DNA from 3 places in the Mycobacterium parmense genome. Region 2 is predicted to be linked to each of the others. Evidence: riboswitches for the same ligand, from Rfam matches in the RefSeq annotation. Region 2 holds a riboswitch; each other region holds the start of a gene.

Region 1 (6,045 bases), 2.0 Mb from region 2:
GTCGATTCCCCCGGGCAGCCGGCACGCCATCCCGATGACGGCAACCGGAGTCACGCCTGCCTTATCCACTGTCCTTCACCTCTCCTTGCCTATCCACAAGTTCCTATCACTGCCGCAAGCTCTTATCAGCGCTTCGAGAAATATCGCTGATTTTTCGAGTGTGACCTGCAACTCACGAGCGTCACACTTCCAACCCGTCGACCCCCACTGTCGAAGCCAACCAAAGAACTTGGCGCGATCAGAGCGTAGCGGCTGCGGTGCACATGCGTGGAAAAATCGTTCGCTCGTACAAAAATTTAACAAGCATCCGCCGGGTCGCAAAGTTTCCGACGCGGCGGGCGAGGGGCCGGCCGACGACGCGTGGATACCGAGAATCATTCCAAAATCGCAGCTAGACGCAGTGTGCGCCAACGTGGTACGCGTTTTCTCGGCACGGTCGGCGTCAGATCCGGGCGGGTCGGACGGGCGACGGCCGAGGCTCGGCTCGTGGATGAGGCGAGGGTCGCCCCCGCCCGGATGTAACAGGGTAAGCGGCGCGCTTCAGGTTAGGCTAACTAACGGTTAGTGGGTCTTCGCATCACGCAATAACCGAACCCCTGGAAAGGGGCAGGATGCGTCAATTGAACGCACAACGGTATGGCCAATCACGGCATGATAGGTGTTATTGCGAAGACCCGCGCGAGAATCGCTGAATCTTTATGATCGCAACTCTGACGCAACGAAAGCCGGCCAACGCAGGGCTGCCGGGGGCGTGCCATAGGTGTGCTGGGGGCGTCGCTCAGCTAAGTCCCGACGGCCGCGCGGCCGGTGTCCGGCGAGGAGGCGGAGTGCGCACACCATGACATCAGCGCGAGTGCCCGGATTGCCGCTCGGCGAGGCCAAGGCCGCCGCCGACGAGGCGGCCGTGCCCGACTACATGGCCGAACTCAGCATTTTCCAAGTCCTGCTGCACCATCCGCCGTTGGCTCGCGCCATCAACGACCTGCTCGCCACGATGCTCTGGCACGGCGCACTCGACCAGCGGCTGCGCGAGCTGGTCATCATGCGGATCGGCTGGCTCACCGCCTGCGATTACGAATGGACGCAGCACTGGCGCGTCGCCTCGCGGTTGGGGGTGACCGCCGACGACTTGCTCGGGGTGCGTGACTGGCAGAACTACGAGCCGTTCGGGCCGGCTGAGCGCGCCGTGCTGGCGGCCACCGACGACGTGGTGCGCGACGGCGCGGTCAGCGCCGCCAGCTGGGCGGCGTGTCGGCGCGAATTCAACGGCGATACAAAGGTTCTCATCGAAATCGTGAGCGCGATCGGCGCGTGGCGCATGGTCGCGTCGATTCTGCAGAGCCTGGAGGTTCCGCTGGAGGACGGCGTCTCGAGCTGGCCACCGGACGGTCGCCCGCCCGGCTGAGCGCCGCCCGCTCCCCCGGACGCCGTGCGAACGGCCAACCACGTTGTGGGATACGGGATTTCGTCGCCCCGGGTACGCGTTCGGCGCGGGGCCGACCGGGAGCTTGATTGACCTGAGCGCCACCGACTTCTAGCGTCTGGCCAATGCGAACCGCAGTGGCCGAGATGCTCGGCGTCGAGTTCCCCATCTGTGCCTTCAGCCATTGCCGAGACGTGGTGGCGGCGGTGACCAACGCCGGCGGATTCGGAGTCCTCGGCGCCGTCGCACACAGCCCCCAGCGGCTCGAAAAGGAGCTGTGCTGGATCGACGAGCAGACCGGGGGCAAACCCTACGGCGTCGATTTGTTGTTGCCGCCGAAGTACGTCGGTGCCGAGCGGGGCGGGATCGACGCGAAACAGGCCCGCACACTGTTGCCCGAGGAACACCGCGCGTTCGTCGACGACCTGCTGTCCCGCTACGGCGTCACCGCGGCCCCCGACGAGGGGCTGGCCTCCGCGGGCGGCCTCAACATCTCACCGAAGGGCTACGAGCCGCTGGTGGAAGTGGCTTTCGCCCACCGCATTCGGCTGATCGCGAGCGCGCTCGGCTCGCCGCCCGCCGACCTGGTCGAGCGCGCCCACGACCACGATGTGCTGGTCGCCGCGCTGGCCGGCACCACGCGGCACGCGCGGCGGCACGCGGAGCTGGGCGTCGACCTCATCGTCGCGCAGGGCACCGAGGCAGGCGGGCACACCGGCGAGGTGGCCACCATGGTGCTGGTGCCGGAGGTCGTGGACGCGGTCGCGCCGACTCCCGTGCTGGCCGCGGGCGGCATCGCCCGCGGTCGTCAGGTCGCCGCGGCTCTGGCCCTCGGGGCCGAGGGCGTGTGGTGCGGGTCGGTCTGGCTGACCACCGAAGAGGCCGAGACGGTCCCCGTCGTCAAGGAGAAGTTCCTGGCCGCGACCTCCTCGGACACCGTGCGCTCGCGCTCGCTGACGGGCAAGCCGGCGCGGATGCTCCGCACGGCCTGGACCGACGAGTGGGAGCGGCGGGACAGCCCCGATCCGCTGGGCATGCCGTTGCAAAGCGCGCTGGTCACCGAGTCGCAGGTGCGCATCAACAAGGCGGCCGCCCAGTCGGGTTCTCAGGCCCGCGAGCTGGCCACCTATTTCGTGGGTCAGGTGGTCGGTTCGCTGGATCGGGTCCGGCCGGCGCGTTCGGTCGTCCTGGACATGGTCGAGGAGTTCATCGACACGATCGGGCGCCTCGACGGCCTGGTGGACAGGTGAGCGACCCCGTTGCCGCATCCGCCGCTCAATACCGAAGCTGGACAGCGCCTGTGTGCGTCCTGTGTGCGTCCCGGGGAACTTCGTAAAGATTCGGAAAAGTGCTGCCGAGAAGTTTGACCCTGTCGGACCCGTCGTGCATCATCGGTCAGGTATGCACCTCGTTAGGTGAGGCGTCTACACGAATACAGGCCACTGACCCCGAACGTCGAAAGACGCCCCGGGTCAGGACAGCTCCTCCCGGATTAAGGGTTGAGCCCAGGTGGCTTCCGGGCAACCGGACACGTCGTGTGGTGTCGAAGCTCTGACGAGAGGGGTGCGGTTCTCCGGCATTTGTCGGGTCCTGTTCTCCTGCTGCAATCGTGCGCGGACAACCGCGCATGTCGTGACCGCGAGGAGGTGAGGGACGTATGAGTTCCAGCGATAGTCCGGATCGATATCCGAACTACGCGTCCCGATCCGGTCTCCGGCACGACGTTCTCGCCTGAGTCGTCGTAACGCTAAACGCCTTATCGGCCAAGCGTTTCTGGAACCGGAACCACAACGGGACGGGACACGTCAGTCCAGTTAATCCCCGTTTGGAGTCCCTCTAGGAGGCGATCATGACCGCAGTTCTGTACGACGAAGTGGTAGCCGTGGCCCCCGCCCGCAAGCTGACGGTGGTGCGCGACGCCGACACCGTCGCAGCCGCGGCACCCAAGAAGGCGACGCGCGGCGCCGACGTCCTGCGTTCCGTCGCGGCCGGCGACCCGCTGGTGGACGGCGCGGCCCGGCTGCTGAGCATCCCGCTGCGCCACGTGTACGCCGCCCTGTGGCGGGCCGGTGTGCTCGAAGTGCGGGCCTGATGGTGCGTTTTGCACCGCGAGGCGGCAACTGCCGACGGAGTCGCTCGGCGTTTGCGTCGGCAGTTGCAGTCTCGCGGTAGCATTTAACCGCGTCGATCCGGCCATCACCGGGGAGCATTCGGAAGAACAGCCGGCCCGGCCCAGTAGAACCGAACGGGTAGGCCCGTCACAGCCTTCAACGAGCGGCCGCGCGGCAGCGCGGCAAGCGGGGTGGTACCGCGGCGCTCGCGCCACTGGCGCGTCGTCGTCCCCGGCCTGAGTAACGGCACGGGAGACGACGCGCATCGTGACTGATCAGACGGACCACGGGGTTCAGCCCGTCCGGGCATATCCGAAGCTGGCCGACGGCGCCCCCAACTTTCCGGCGCTCGAGCTCGACGTCCTCGACTACTGGGCCCGCGACGATACGTTTCGCGCCAGCATCGCCCGCCGCGACGGCGCCGAGGAATACGTGTTCTACGACGGGCCGCCGTTCGCCAACGGGCTGCCGCACTACGGGCACCTGCTCACCGGTTACGTCAAGGACATCGTCCCGCGGTACCGCACCATGCGTGGCTACAAGGTCGAGCGCCGCTTCGGCTGGGACACCCACGGGCTGCCCGCCGAACTCGAAGTCGAACGCCAGCTCGGCATCACCGACAAGTCCCAGATCGACGACATGGGCATTGCCGCGTTCAACGACGCCTGCCGCGAATCGGTGCTGCGCTACACCGATGAGTGGCGGGCCTACGTGACCCGCCAGGCCCGCTGGGTGGACTTCGACAACGACTACAAGACGCTGGATCTGCCGTACATGGAGTCGGTGATCTGGGCGTTCAGACAGCTGTGGGACAAGGGCCTGGCCTACGAGGGCTATCGCGTGTTGCCGTACTGCTGGCGCGACGAAACCCCCCTGTCCAACCACGAACTACGGATGGACGACGACGTCTACCAGAGCCGGCAGGACCCGGCACTCACGGTGGGATTCCAGGCGGTCGGCGGCCCGGTGGACGGCGCCTACCTGCTGATCTGGACGACGACGCCGTGGACGCTGCCGTCGAACCTCGCGGTCGCGGTCAACCCCGAGGTGACCTACGTGCAGGTCCGGGTGGGGGAGCGGCGATTCGTGCTGGCCGAGGCGAGGCTGGCCGCCTACGCCCGTGAGCTGGGCGAGGAACCCGAGGTGCTCGGCAGCTACCGCGGCGCCGACCTGCTCGGCACCCGATACCTGCCGCCTTTTCCGTATTTCATGGACACTGCCGACGCCTTTCAGGTGCTGCCCGGCGACTTCGTGACCACCGAGGACGGCACGGGGATCGTGCACATGGCGCCCGCCTACGGCGAGGACGACATGGCGGTCTGCGAGGCGGCCGGCATCGTGCCGGTCACCCCGGTCGACTCGAAAGGGCGTTTCGACTCCAGCGTGCCGGATTACCGGGGCCAGCGCGTCTTCGACGCCAACCCGCACATCATCCGCGACCTGAAGAACGCCGGCGGCCCGGTGGCCGCCAACGGCGCGGTGCTGCTGCGGCACGAGACCTACGAGCACCCCTACCCGCACTGCTGGCGCTGCCGTAACCCGCTGATCTACCGGGCGGTGTCGTCGTGGTTCGTGTCGGTCACCCAATTCCGGGACCGGATGGTCGAACTCAACCAGCAGATCACCTGGTATCCAGAGCACGTCAAGGACGGCCAGTTCGGGAAGTGGCTGCAGGGCGCCCGGGACTGGTCGATCTCGCGAAACCGCTACTGGGGCACCCCGATTCCGGTGTGGAAGTCCGACGACCCCGCCCATCCGCGGATCGACGTGTACGGCAGCCTCGACGAGCTGGAGCGCGATTTCGGGGTGCGCCCTGACAATCTGCACCGGCCTTACATCGACGAGCTGACCCGGCCCAACCCCGACGACCCGAGCGGTCGCAGCACGATGCGGCGCATCCCCGACGTGCTCGACGTGTGGTTCGACTCCGGGTCCATGCCGTACGCCCAGGTGCACTACCCGTTCGAGAATGCCGATTGGTTCGAGACCCACTACCCGGGCGACTTCATCGTAGAGTACATCGGCCAGACCCGCGGCTGGTTCTACACGCTGCACGTGCTGGCCACCGCGCTGTTCGATCGCCCGGCGTTCAAAACCTGTGTGGCGCACGGGATCGTGCTGGGCTCCGACGGCCAGAAGATGAGCAAGTCGCTGCGCAACTACCCCGACGTCGGCGAGGTGTTCGACCGCGACGGCTCCGACGCCATGCGGTGGTTCCTGATGGCTTCGCCGATCCTGCGCGGCGGCAACCTGATCGTCACCGAGCAGGGCATCCGCGAGGGCGTGCGGCAGGTGCTGCTGCCGCTGTGGAACGCCTACAGCTTCCTGGCGCTCTACGCGCCCAAAGCCGGTAACTGGCGCACCGATTCGCGGCAGGTGCTGGACCGCTACATCCTGGCCAAGCTGGCCGCGCTGCGCGACGACCTGACCACCGAGATGGATCGCTGTGACATCTCGCGGGCCTGCGAGCACCTCCGTCTGTTCACCGAGGCGCTGACGAATTGGTATGTG
Region 2 (6,045 bases):
TCGCTGCTGCTGGACGAGCTGGGGCGCACGGGCCGCATCGGCCTGCCCGGTTTCTGGATCCGGCGCGCCCGGCGATTGTTGCCGGCGCTGGTGCTGATGGTGCTCACCGTCGCCGCGGCCCGCGAACTGCTGCCTTACCAGGCCCTGACCGGCCTGCGCAGCGACGCGATCGCGGCGTTCCTCTGGATTGCCAACTGGCGCTTCGTCGCTGCGAAGACGGACTATTTCACGCAGGGCGCTCCGCCGTCGCCGCTGCAGCACACCTGGTCGCTGGGGGTGGAGGAGCAGTACTACTTCTTCTGGCCCGCTCTGTTGATCGCGGTGGCGTTGCTGCTGGCCGCGCGGGCCAGGCGCCGCCTGACCTGGGCCACCGTGGGCGGCGTCCGGTTCGCCGCCTTCCTGATAGCCACCCTGGGGGCGCTGGCGTCCGCGGTGGCCGCCATGGTCTGGGTTTCCGACGCCACGCGCGACCGGATCTACTTCGGCACCGACACCCGCGCGCAGGCGTTGCTGATCGGCTCCGCGGCGGCCGCGCTGCTGGTGCGGGACTGGCCGTCGCTGAACCGGGGCTGGTGCCTCATCGGAACCCGGTGGGGACGCCGCCTCGCACGCGTGCTGCCGGTGACAGGCCTGGCCGGACTGGCGGCGGCAGCACACTATGCGACGGGCAGCGCGAGCGAATTTCGCCACGGTCTGCTGATCGGGGTGGCGATCGCCTCCGTTCTGGTGGTCGCCCCGGTGGCTCTCGAGCAGCGGGGAGCGGTCGCCCGTCTACTCGCCGCGCGTCCTCTGGTGTGGCTGGGCACCGTCTCCTACGGGGTCTACCTGTGGCACTGGCCGATCTTCCTCGCACTCAACGGGGAACACACCGGCTGGACCGGGCTCCAGCTGTTCGCCGCGCGCTGCGGTGCCACGCTGGTGGTGGCCGTCGCGTCGTGGTGGCTGATCGAACAGCCCATCAGGCGTTGGCGGCCGGCCCGGGTGCCGCTGTTGCCGCTCGCTGCGGCCACCGTGGCCAGCGCCGCCGCGGTGACGCTGTTGGTGGTCCCGGTCGGAACCGGCCCGGCGCTGCGCGAAGCCGGCCTGCCGCCCGGTGTCTCGGCGGTCGCCGCGGTGTCTCCGTCGCCGCCCGGCGGCAGCGGGCAGGTCGGCCCGCGAAACCCCAACCGCCCGTTCACTGTATCGGTTTTCGGCGATTCCATTGGCTGGACGTGGATGCACTATCTGCCGCCGACCCCGGGCTTCGCCTTCCTGGACCACACCGTCATCGGCTGCAGCCTGGTGCGCGGCACTCCGTACCGCTACCTCGGGCAGACGCTCGAGCAACGGCAGGAATGTGACGGCTGGCCGATTCGCTGGGCGAATCAGATCAGCCGGGACCAGCCAGACGCCGCGCTGCTGGTGATCGGACGCTGGGAGACGGTGGACCGCGTCAACGAGGGACAGTGGACCCACATCGGCGACCCGACGTTCGACTCCTACCTCAACGCCGAATTGCAGCGGGCGCTGAACATCGTCAGCGCCAACGGCGTTCGCGTCGTCGTCGCGACGGTGCCGTACAGCCGTGGCGGGGAGAAACCCGACGGCCGGCTGTACCCGGAGGATCAACCCGACCGGGTCAACCTGTGGAACGCGATGCTTCGCAAGACCGTGAGCGGGCATCCCAACGTGCAGATTCTGGATCTGAACAAGAAGCTGTGCCCGGACGGCGTCTACACCGCCAAGGTCGACGGGATCAAGGTGCGCAGCGACGGCGTCCACCTCACGCCGGAAGGTGTGAAGTGGTTGACGCCGTGGCTCGAGGAATCCCTGCGCTAGTTGCTAACCGCCCGTGCGACAGCTGATTTCCATGCTGTCGCTGTCTCGGACGAGGAAGTTGAAGCTGACATAGCCGTTGTCCGGGTTGCGCACCCGGTCGAGATACGGCTGGGTTTCGGGAGAATTGGTGTTGTCGGCGACGACGAGCACGCCCGGCGACAGGCGCGGTTCGAGCAATTCGATGATCGGCAGGTAGAGATCCTTCCAGCCGTCGAGCAGGACGAAGTCGACCGGACCCTCCAGGCCGGCCAGCGTGGACAGCGCATCCCCTTCGAGGACGGTGATGAGGTCAGCCAGCCCGGTTTCGGCGAAGGTGTTCTTCGCGGCGGCGATCTTCGTCGCGCTGAGCTCGGTGGTCACCACCCGACCGGTGCCGTTGTCGCGCACGGCGGATGCGAGGTGAACGGCGCTGAGCCCGAACGACATCCCGAACTCGACGACCGTGGCCGGCTTGGTGGCCCGCACCAGGGAGTAGAGCAACCGGCCGGCCTCAGGAGTCACCGGGATGTAGAACTCGCTCATCGCGTCGGCGCGCTCCTGCGCGGTCATCTTCCGCTGGAGCTCGCCGTGTCTGTCGCGCAGCAGCGACATCTGGTTCTTTGCCTCGGTGTACATGCGGTCGAGCGCGTTCGCGACCCTGGGTTCCTGCAGAGTGTTGGCCATGCCATCGAGCGTATTCCCCGCGATGTCGCGAAAGGCGAACCGGCCATATGGTTACCGGAGCCTGAAGCAAGGGTTACGTAAAGACGTTTGACGGCTGATGGGTTTCGGTGCCACCATGGACGGCGCAAGCACCTCGGTAGGTGAGGCGTCTGCACGGACACAGGCCACTGACCCCGAACGTCGAGAGACGCCCCGGGTCAGGACAGCTCTTCCCGGACCCAAGGGTTGAGCCCAAGTGGCTTCCGGACGAGGAGCGATCGCAAGCGCGGCGACGCCGGGCGCGGCGGGTCGCGACCATAGATCAAGTCCGGATACGCCGTGCAGTGCCGAAGCTCCGACGAGAGGGGTGTGGCAGGCGGTTCCGCCGCCTTCTCGTGCCTCTTCCGTTCAGGTGAATGTGATGACACCCGCGTGTGTCTTGGCCGTGAGGAGGTGAGGGCGAGATGAGCGAGAGCAGTCCGGGCGACAGTCCCTATCCGAATTCCATCTTGTCCCGATCCGGATCCGGCATCCTGCTGACGGCCTGAGCATCAGGCGGCCGTCACCCCTGCGCGCGGCATTTGCGCCGCCCCCAGTGCGCTGGTGACGGGGTCCGGGCGGGCACGCGGCAGGAGAAGATCATGGCTTTGTTTGTCACACAACGTTTTTCCGGTGGCTCGTCGCTGCGCTGCCGGGCCCGGGTGCGCGCCGGCCGGCTGTTGACGAAGGTGCGGGCGTCGCGTGGGCTCAGCGCGCAGGAGCGCGCCGACCTGTACGTGTCCCGGATGCCCATCGCGGTTGTCACGGCCCCGCCCGGCGGGCATCCGCCGCGTGAGGCCGGCAACCGCCGGTGATCGTTTCCGCCGCCCCCGCATGCCCCACTTGGCCCGAGCCCGAACGTGTTCACGATAGCGAGGATCCGATGACTTCGATCCCGACCCGCGTCGGCCGCCGCATCTCCCTGTTCGGCCGCATCGCACCAGCCGACCCGGATGTGGACGCCGGGCCGAACGTGCTGGATTCTGCTCACGTCGGTGACATCGTCGGCGCGTTCGGACGTATCCGTCGCGACGAATCGGACGCCTTCAGCGGCCGCTGGCGTCACCTGCGGACCCTGCTGGTCATCACCGGCCCCGGACTCATCGTCATGGTGGGCGACAACGACGCCGGCGGAGTCGCGACGTACGCCCAGGCGGGCCAGAACTACGGGATGGGCCTCTTGTGGACCCTGGTTCTGCTGATTCCGGTGCTGTACGTGAATCAGGAAATGGTGTTGCGGCTCGGCGCGGTGGCCCGGGTGGGGCACGCGCGCTTGATCTTCGAGCGGTTCGGCAGGTTCTGGGGCGCATTCAGCGTCGGGGATCTGTTGATCCTGAACGCCTTGACGATCGTCACAGAATTCATCGGCGTATCGCTGGCCTTGGGTTTTCTGGGCTGCCCGAAAATCGTCGCGATCCCGGCGGCGGCGGTGTTGCTCTTCGCCGTGGTGGCCGGGGGGTCGTTTCGGCGCTGGGAGCGGTTGATGTTCGCGCTGATCGCGGTGAACCTCGTGATAATCCCGATGGTGCTGCTGGCGCATCCCTCCCCGAAAGCGTCTGTCGCCGGGCTGATCCCGCAATTCCCCGGTGGGCTCGACTCCACCGTGCTGCTGTTGGTCGTCGCGATCGTCGGGACCACGGTGGCGCCATGGCAGTTGTTCTTTCAGCAATCCAACGTGGTCGACAAGCGCATCACCGCGCGATGGATCCCCTACGGCCGGGCCGACCTGGTCGTCGGAATCGTTGTGGTCATGACGGGTGCCACGGCGCTGATGGCGGTGACCGCATTCGGACTGGGCGGTAGTCCCGACGCCGGCAACTTCACCGATGCCGGCGCGGTGGCGTCGGATCTGTCCAGGCACCTGGGCGGGACGGCCGGTGTGCTGTTCGCCATCATCCTGTTGGACGCATCGCTGATCGGCGCCAACGCCGTCGGGCTGGCCACCACCTATGCCGTCGGGGATGCCATAGGGAGACGGCATTCGCTGCACTGGAAGATCAGCGAGGCCCCATCGTTCTACGGCGGTTATGCGTTGCTGCTCGCGGGTTCGGCCGCGATCGCCTTCAGCCCGGACTATGTCCTGGGCCTGGTGACCCAGGGCGTCCAGGCGCTCGCCGGTGTGCTGTTGCCTTCGGCCACCGTCTTTTTGGTCCTGCTCTGCAACGACCGCGCGGTGCTGGGCCCGTGGGTTAATTCCGTGCGGCAGAACATCGTTGCGTGGACCATCATCTGGTGCCTGGTGCTGCTGTCGTTGGCACTGACGGCGACCACCTTCTTTCCGGGCCTCTCGACGTTCACGATCGAGGCCGGTTTGGCGGCCGGCGCGGTGGTCGGCGTGGTCGGCGGCGCCGCGGTCATCGTTGCCGGCCGCAGACATCGGCAACGGCGGGACGCGGCGGCCATCGTGCTGACGCTCGGGGGTGGTCTGAACCCGGATGAAATCGATGCACTCGACGACGCGGCGCTGCTCACGCGCGCCGAGCGCCGGGCCGTGCGTCGAGCGGACCGGGCCGGCTGGCAGACACCGAACTTCGCCCTGCTCGACCGCCCGGCCATGTCGCCGATGCGTCGTGCAGGCCTGTTCACCCTGCGGGGTTATCTGGTGGTGGCCGTCATCTTCGTCATCGTCAAGATCGTGCAGGCCGGCATCGTGGCCCCGGCCGGCTCATTCTGAAACGCCGGGCAGCAGAACGATTTTGCCGTGGGTGTGCCGCTGTTCGAGCACCTCGAACGCGTCGGCGACCCGGTCCAGCGGGAAGGTCGCGGCGATGTCGAGGTCGATGGCGCCGCGGGCGATCAGGTCAGCCAGCTCTGCGAGCACCTCCGGTGTCGACGCGTCCATGCTGCCCTCGGTCTTCGCGCCCACCTCGGCCGCCTTCTGGAACGAGATGATCGTCTCGATCCGTTCGGGCGCCACGCCGAGGTCGACTGCGAGTTCGATGTACTCCGGGCCGAAGAGGTCGATGAACGCGTCGATGCCGCCGGGGGCCGCCTGCCGAAGTCGTTCGGCCAACCCGTCGCCCCGGGTGATCGGGATGACACCGTGGTCGCGCAGCCAGTCGGCGTTGTCCTGCCCGGCGATCCCCAGCACCACGGCCTTGCGCAGCACCAGCAGTTGCACCACCAGGCTGCCGACACCGCCCGCGGCGGCCGAGACGGCGACGGTCTCACCCGGTTGCGGGTCGACCGCCCGGACGGCCGCGTAGGCCGTCACGCCCGCGACGTATAGTGAACCTGCTGCCTCCCAACTCAATTGGGGAGGCTTGCGGATCAGCTGGCCCACTGGGACGGCGACGTGGGTGGCGTGGCTGGAGCGGCGCAGACTGAAACCGAGCACCTCGTCGCCGACGGAGAATTCCGTGACGCCCGACCCCACCGCGGTGACGACGCCGGCGAGATCACTGCCCTGGCCGGAGGGGAACGTGGCCGGGAACATGTCGTGCATCGCCCCGCTGCGGATCGCGGCCTCGCCGGGGTTGATCCCCGCGGCGCGCACCTCGACCACCACCTCGCCGGGCCCCGGCGCCGGCATCTCGACATCCGCGA
Region 3 (6,045 bases), 2.5 Mb from region 2:
GCGCGGTTCGCGGCGATCTCCTCGGGTGGCACGTGCGCGGCGAACGCCGTCTCGTAGGCGGTGGCCGCCTCCGTCGCCTGGGCCGCGGCCTGCGAGGCCTGCGCGGCGGTGCCCTGCATCCACGCGAGATAGGGCGTGACCGCCGCGGCCATGTTCGCCGACGACGGGCCGGTCCACACCCCGTTGGTCAGGCCGTCGATCACCGCCGAGTACGAGGCCACGGTCGATTGCAACTCGCTGGCCAGGCCCTCCCAGGCCGCGGCGGCAGCGCGCATCGACCCCGATCCGGGGCCGGAGTACATGCGGCCCGAATTGAACTCCGGCGGGAATGCTCCGTAAAACATGTCTAGACCCCTTGCCTGATCGGTCGCGCCTGGGTGAAGGATTCGTTGGTCATCGCCGTCAGTCCTCCAGCACCGGGATCACGATGATGGTGGCGGCGGCGGGGTCGGCCTCGAGCACCCCACCGAGTGCACTGGCCGCTGCGCTGCCGCTGCTCGCGGACTGGAACGTGGCGGCGCCCACCGCACGTCCGGCCAGGCTCGACAGGGCCATCTGACTGAAAACGCCGCCCTCGCCAGCGAGCGAGGCCGCCGGAGCGGCGGCCAGGTTGGCGGGCAGCACCTGGGCGAGCGTCCGGATCGCCGGAGCGGCCTCGGTCCAGCCCTGCGGCACCGACATGCTGCCGACCAGCGCCGCCTTACCCATCGCTCCCGATACCGGCACGCCCCCGACAGCAGAACTCAGGTTCACCGCGGCACCGCTGGTCAACGGCGCCAGGGCGCCGGTGATGGGCTTCACCGCGCCGAAGGCGGCAAGGCCCTGCCCGTTCTGGGCATACGAGTACACCTGCCCGAACGACAGGAACGGGCCACCCGCTATGGAGGTGAGGCCCTGCAGGGAGTAGGGCCCGCTGGCGGTGACCGAGATGATGTTGTTCCAGGCGGTCAGGTCGGCGTTCAGTCCCGGGGGCAGCGCGGACAGGTTCACCAACTGCGGCAGATTGAGCCCCGAAAGCAGGTTCCCGGTCGTCGCCGTCGGTGCCGTCGGTGACACGAGGGTCGATCCCAGATTCTGCAGGAATGTCGGCACGTAGTTCAGGAACTGCGACACCTCGGAACCGACGGACGCGGCGGGAGTGTTGGCGGCCTGGGTGGCCGCCGCGGCCTGGGCGGTCGTGTTGCTCGTCGTCTGCGGCGGCTCCACGAACGTCTGCAGCTGGGTCGCCACGGAGGAGGAACTTGCGTAGGCGTACATGGCCGCAGCGTCCTGGGCCCACATCTCGGCGTACTGGGCCTCGGTGGCCGCGATTGCCGGCGTGTTCTGGCCCAGGAAGTTGGTGGCGATGAGCGCCATCAGCAGAGCCCGGTTGGCGGCGATCACCGGCGGGGGCACCGTCGCGGCGAAGGCGGTCTCGTACGCCGCCGCGGCAAGCTTGGCCTGCGTGCCCGCCAGCTCGGCCTGCGCTCCGGTCGAGTTGATCCACGCGACGTAGGGTGCGGCGGCGGCCGCCATGGCTATCGATGACGGACCCGTCCACGGTCCTGCCGTCAGGCTCGCCAGCGTCGAGTTGTACGACGCGCCGGCGGATTGCAGCTCCGAGGCGAGGTCGTCCCAGGCCGCCGCGGCGGCCAGCAGGGGTCCCGACCCGGCGCCGACGTACATCCGGCCCGAATTGATCTCCGGCGGTAGCGCACCGAAATCGAACATTAAACCCTCCGGTCCCTCGGGTGGGCGTCATGGTATGCACGGCATGCGACCCCCGTACGCGACCACGCCGCACCTCTTACCAAACCCATCAAAAGCGCCTTGGAATCCATGTGCTTGAAATCCAATCGACCCGTACTTCCTTCGCTCAAAACGTTCAGCAGTGTCGCCCGTCTTACTCCGAACCACGCTCCGCTGCAAATATAGCGGCAGCAGTCACCGGACCGTATTCACCTGAGGTTCCCGCTGAGTAACTTAAAGTAAAAAGTAAATGTCACAGCACCTCCGCGCGGTGTGAGAACTTCCAGGGCTGAAACATCCAAAAAGCACGCTGACCTGTGCATTCTGAACGATTCCGCCCATGAATAATCCACGGAACTATAGCTAGAACCGTGCGAGTTTCTCACAACGCTAAATGAGCCAGCGGCTAAATCGCCGACAGCATCACAATGCCTGGAGTGCCTATTTTATTGCGAAACTATTCGAATCTGTCAAACCCCCTATTTCGCTGGTGGCAAAGAATTCGTAATTGCGATGAACGACTAATGCCGGGCCGCAGCGGAGTGCCGCGATTCACACCTGAGGGCGTTTTCTCCCGGTTGTCTTCGACCGGCGGATGCGGCCACGCCCAGCTCGCGGCGACGACACCGTCGGCCCCCGGCGCCGGTATCGCTCGCGCCGCCCGTCACATCGCCGGCGGTCGACGCGTCGCGGACGGGAGCCCCATGCCGGCCACCCAGCGAAGCCACCCGCAGGCAAAGGGGCGCCGCGAACACACGACCCGCGAGACTCCTAGTTACTTGCATAACAGTTCTCCTAGAATTCACCAAGAAGGTTAAGGGAGTTAAACTGCCACGGGGCTGATTAGCTACTGGGGGTTTACTGTGAGCCCTGCCCTGCGGTTCGCGCACAGCGACACAGATAGGCTTTTTGCGCAGCCCGTGTGGCTGGGCAGAACTTGCGTCGCACCCTGGTCAACCTGCGCCGACCGCCCTGGCTTCCGCAAATGCGGAGTCGACAGCGCGGGCAGCGTGGTTCGCTTGGCTGCGCGAACTCCGCGGCCCGGCCCCCGCTATCCGGCCGCCGGCGGGCGCGCCACGAAGGAGGGGCGAAAGCCATACTGCGGCATGGCCCGTCCGTACGGCTGGGCGGCCACGTTGCCGAACGGCATCCCCGGCAGCCCGGCCGCCATCGCCGGGGGCGGCACCATCGGGGTGCCTCCCAGCGTGGAAGCCAGCGGGCCGGCCAGCGGTGCCGGCGCGGTCCAGCTCGGCGGCACGGACAACGGGCCGATGATCGACGCGTGGCCCAGCCCGGCCGAGACCGCGCTGCCGAGCCCGCCGATGGGTCCCGCCACCGCGTCACCGAGCGCGCTGGTGGCCGCCTGCCCTGCCGCGTCGCCGGCCGCGTTGCCGGCGGCCTGGGCCCCGAGCAGGCCCAGGAAGGGGGCCATCGTGTTGCTCGGCATGTAGAACCCCGACGAGAAGACCGTGTTCCAGATGTTGGCGTCCGGTCCCCAGGTGCTCCAGAAGTTGTCCAGCGCAGTCGATCCCGAGCTTGATCCGGTCAGCAGGTCGACAACCCCGGACAGCCCCGAGGCGGGCGAGGTCGCCGACGTCGGCGACGCCAGGCCCTGCAGCGCGGTGGGCAGTGCCGACATCAACTCCGACAGCGCCCCCTGCTGCGTCCCGGCCGGCGTCGCGACGGCCTGGCTGACCGCGGCCGCCTGCGCCGTCGTCGCGCCGGCGGTGGTCGCCTGCCGCGGCTCGGTGAACGGCGTCAGTTGGCTCGCCACCGCCGAGGAGGCGGCGTAGCCGTACATGGCCGCCGCGTCCTGGGCCCACATCTCGGCGTACTGGGCCTCGGTGGCCGCGATCGCCGGAGTGTTCTGCCCCAGAATGTTCGTGGCGATCAGCGTTGCCAGCTGAGCGCGGTTGGCCGCGATCAACGGCGGCGGCACCGTGGCGGCGAATGCGGCCTCGTAGGCCGCGGCGGCGGCCTCGGCCTGGCTCGCGGTCTGCTCGGCCTGCGCGGCGGCGATGCTCATCCACGCCACGTAGGGAGTGGCCGCCGCCGCCATCGATGCCGCGGCCGGCCCGTGCCACTCCTCGCCGGTCAACGCCGAGAGCACCGAGTGGTAGGACAGCGCGGCCGAACGCAGCTCCGCGGCAAGCCCGTTCCACGCCGAAGCGGCGGCCAGCATCGGCGCCGAACCTGCACCGGAGTAGATGCGGCCGGAATTGATTTCAGGTGGCAGCATTGCGAAGTCCAACATTGCCTGCCTCCTTCTCGGATGAGTCGGGCTTTTTATGGTTCGGTGGGCGCACACGAACCGACCTCGTGCGCAGCGCAGCGGTGAATGTGTTGGGGATCAACAGGTTCCGCGGCAGCAGGAAGTCGAGGCCACGAAATCCACGATGCTGCCGCAAGTTTGAACACGCACGCGAAAAGCAAACGCGCGGTTGTCTATCGGTGGGTCAAACCGATTCAGATGCCATTACGGCCGGGGCCGGATCGCAACGAAATGGTCGTCGATCTGGAATACGGACCATCGTCGGGACTCATCTCGCTCTCACCTCCTCACGGCCAAGGCATACGGGGATGCCATCGAATGCACATAGGGAGGAGCGCCCGGATCGAACGCCCGGGCACGGCACCCCTCTCGTCAGAGCTTTGGCACCACACGGCGTATCCGGTAGGACCGGAAGCCACTTGGGCTCAACCCTTAAGCCGGGAAGAGCTGTCCTGACCCTGGGCGTCTTTCGACGTTCGAGGTCAGTGGCCTATATCCGTGCAGACGCCTCACCTAGCGAGGTGCTTGCTTTGGCTATGGTGACACCAAGATCAAGGCGAGTCAAGCCTACTTGCCATCGACTCGCAACAGGCTACCCCCGAAATCAGCTGCACGCGGCGATTTTCGCGGATGTAGCTACCCGGCCGCCGGCGGCCGGGGCATCACGTTCACGCGGAAGCCATAGCGCGGCCCGTGGCCGAACCCGTGGCCCGACGCGGCCGCCGGCATGCCCGGCATGCCGGGCACGCCGGCCGGGACCGCCTGCGCAGCACCGGCGCCCGGGCCCACCGCGTTGGTCCAGCCACCCCCCGCGAATGTCACGCCCGCCGGGTTCGCCACCTGAGCTGCCGTCGTCCAGGCTTGCGGCACAGACAATCTCCCCACCAGGGTGGCACGGGCCATCGTTGATGTAACCCCGCCGAAGCCCGAGTATCCCGCGGCGCCGTTGGCCGACACCAGGTTCGAGAACGCGGGTGTGTTCAGGCTCGCGAACGACGGGATGCTGAAGCCGCCGGGCGGTGCGACGGGGGGCACCAATCCGGGGGTCTGCAGCGAGTTGAGGTCCGACAACCCGCTGGTGACCGCGGGGGTGATGATCGCGGGGTTCACGTATCCGGCCGAGCTCAACCCGTTGAAGAAATTGGAGTTCAGGAACTGCCAGACGGGATTCGTACTCAGCGGCGCCGCAAGGGATTGCAGCGCCGCCGGGACGGCCGACGTCAACTCCGACAGCGTCGTCTGCGCGCCGCTGACCGCGGCCGGGCCGGTGGCCTGGGCGACGGCCCCGGCCTGGGCCGCCTGCGCGGCCGGGTTTGCCGTCTGCGGCGGCTGGCTGAACGGTTTGAGGACCGCGGCCACCGCCGAACTGGCCGCGTAGGCATACATCGCGGCCGCGTCCTGGGCCCACATCTCGCCGTACTGCGCCTCGGTGGCCGCGATCGCCGGGGTGTTCAGTCCCAGGAAGTTGGTGGCGATCAGCGTGGCGAGCTGGGCCCGGTTCGACGCGACGACGGCCGGGGGCACGGTCATGGAGTACGCCGCCTCGTAGGCGCCTGCCGCCGCCGTGGCCTGAGCCGCGGACTGCCCGGCCTGCGCCCCGGCGCCGGTCAACCACACCACGTAGGGCGCGACGGCCGCCGCCATCGAGGCCGACGCCGGCCCCAGCCAGCCTTCGCCGACCAGGCCCGAGACCACCGTTTGGTAGGTCGACGACGTGGAGTACAGCTCGGCGGCCAGCCCGTCCCAAGCCGCCGCGGCGGCCAGCATCGGCGCCGAGCCGGGACCGGAATACATGCGGGTGGAATTGATCTCGGGTGGTAGGGCGCCGTAGTCCACGGTCAGCACCCCCTCGTTGGCGATTCATCGCGGCCTGACCCAGCCGGTGACGAATTCGATTGCGGCACAATTGACATCGGATCTCCCTGTGGGATGGTCCGACCCGGTCTGGGATTTTGGCCGCTGTCGTGGTGTCGAGGCGCCGCGGATCGGCGTGCACCTGGGCTGCCCGGCGTCTGGTCAGGTCCCCGGCGGCGGGCCGTCCGCAA

What was found. A riboswitch is a leader RNA that binds a small molecule or an ion and turns the genes downstream of it on or off. The one in region 2 is predicted to bind magnesium.
Region 1: linked by a shared signal. The riboswitch ahead of G6N48_RS09010 (Rv1535 family protein) and the one ahead of G6N48_RS18535 (hypothetical protein) in region 2 are both predicted to bind magnesium.
Region 3: linked by a shared signal. The riboswitch ahead of G6N48_RS07065 (PPE family protein) and the one ahead of G6N48_RS18535 (hypothetical protein) in region 2 are both predicted to bind magnesium.

What each region holds. Positions count from the first base shown of each region.
Region 1 covers NZ_AP022614.1:2,028,402-2,034,446, reverse strand. Annotated here, with positions in the region: gene pks2 (sulfolipid-1 biosynthesis phthioceranic/hydroxyphthioceranic acid synthase) at 1-30, opposite strand, end outside; gene G6N48_RS09020 (carboxymuconolactone decarboxylase family protein) at 839-1,405, shown strand; gene G6N48_RS09015 (NAD(P)H-dependent flavin oxidoreductase) at 1,549-2,673, shown strand; M-box (ykoK) riboswitch at 2,824-2,993, shown strand; gene G6N48_RS09010 (Rv1535 family protein) at 3,273-3,515, shown strand; gene ileS (isoleucine--tRNA ligase) at 3,802-6,045, shown strand, end outside.
Region 2 covers NZ_AP022614.1:4,006,967-4,013,011, reverse strand. Annotated here, with positions in the region: gene G6N48_RS18545 (acyltransferase family protein) at 1-1,818, shown strand, start outside; gene G6N48_RS18540 (O-methyltransferase) at 1,822-2,481, opposite strand; M-box (ykoK) riboswitch at 2,607-2,834, shown strand; gene G6N48_RS18535 (hypothetical protein) at 3,102-3,314, shown strand; gene G6N48_RS18530 (NRAMP family divalent metal transporter) at 3,383-5,173, shown strand; gene G6N48_RS18525 (NADP-dependent oxidoreductase) at 5,165-6,045, opposite strand, start outside.
Region 3 covers NZ_AP022614.1:1,539,229-1,545,273, forward strand. Annotated here, with positions in the region: gene G6N48_RS07055 (PPE family protein) at 1-344, opposite strand, end outside; gene G6N48_RS07060 (PPE family protein) at 403-1,710, opposite strand; gene G6N48_RS07065 (PPE family protein) at 2,780-3,982, opposite strand; M-box (ykoK) riboswitch at 4,358-4,528, opposite strand; gene G6N48_RS07070 (PPE family protein) at 4,637-5,836, opposite strand.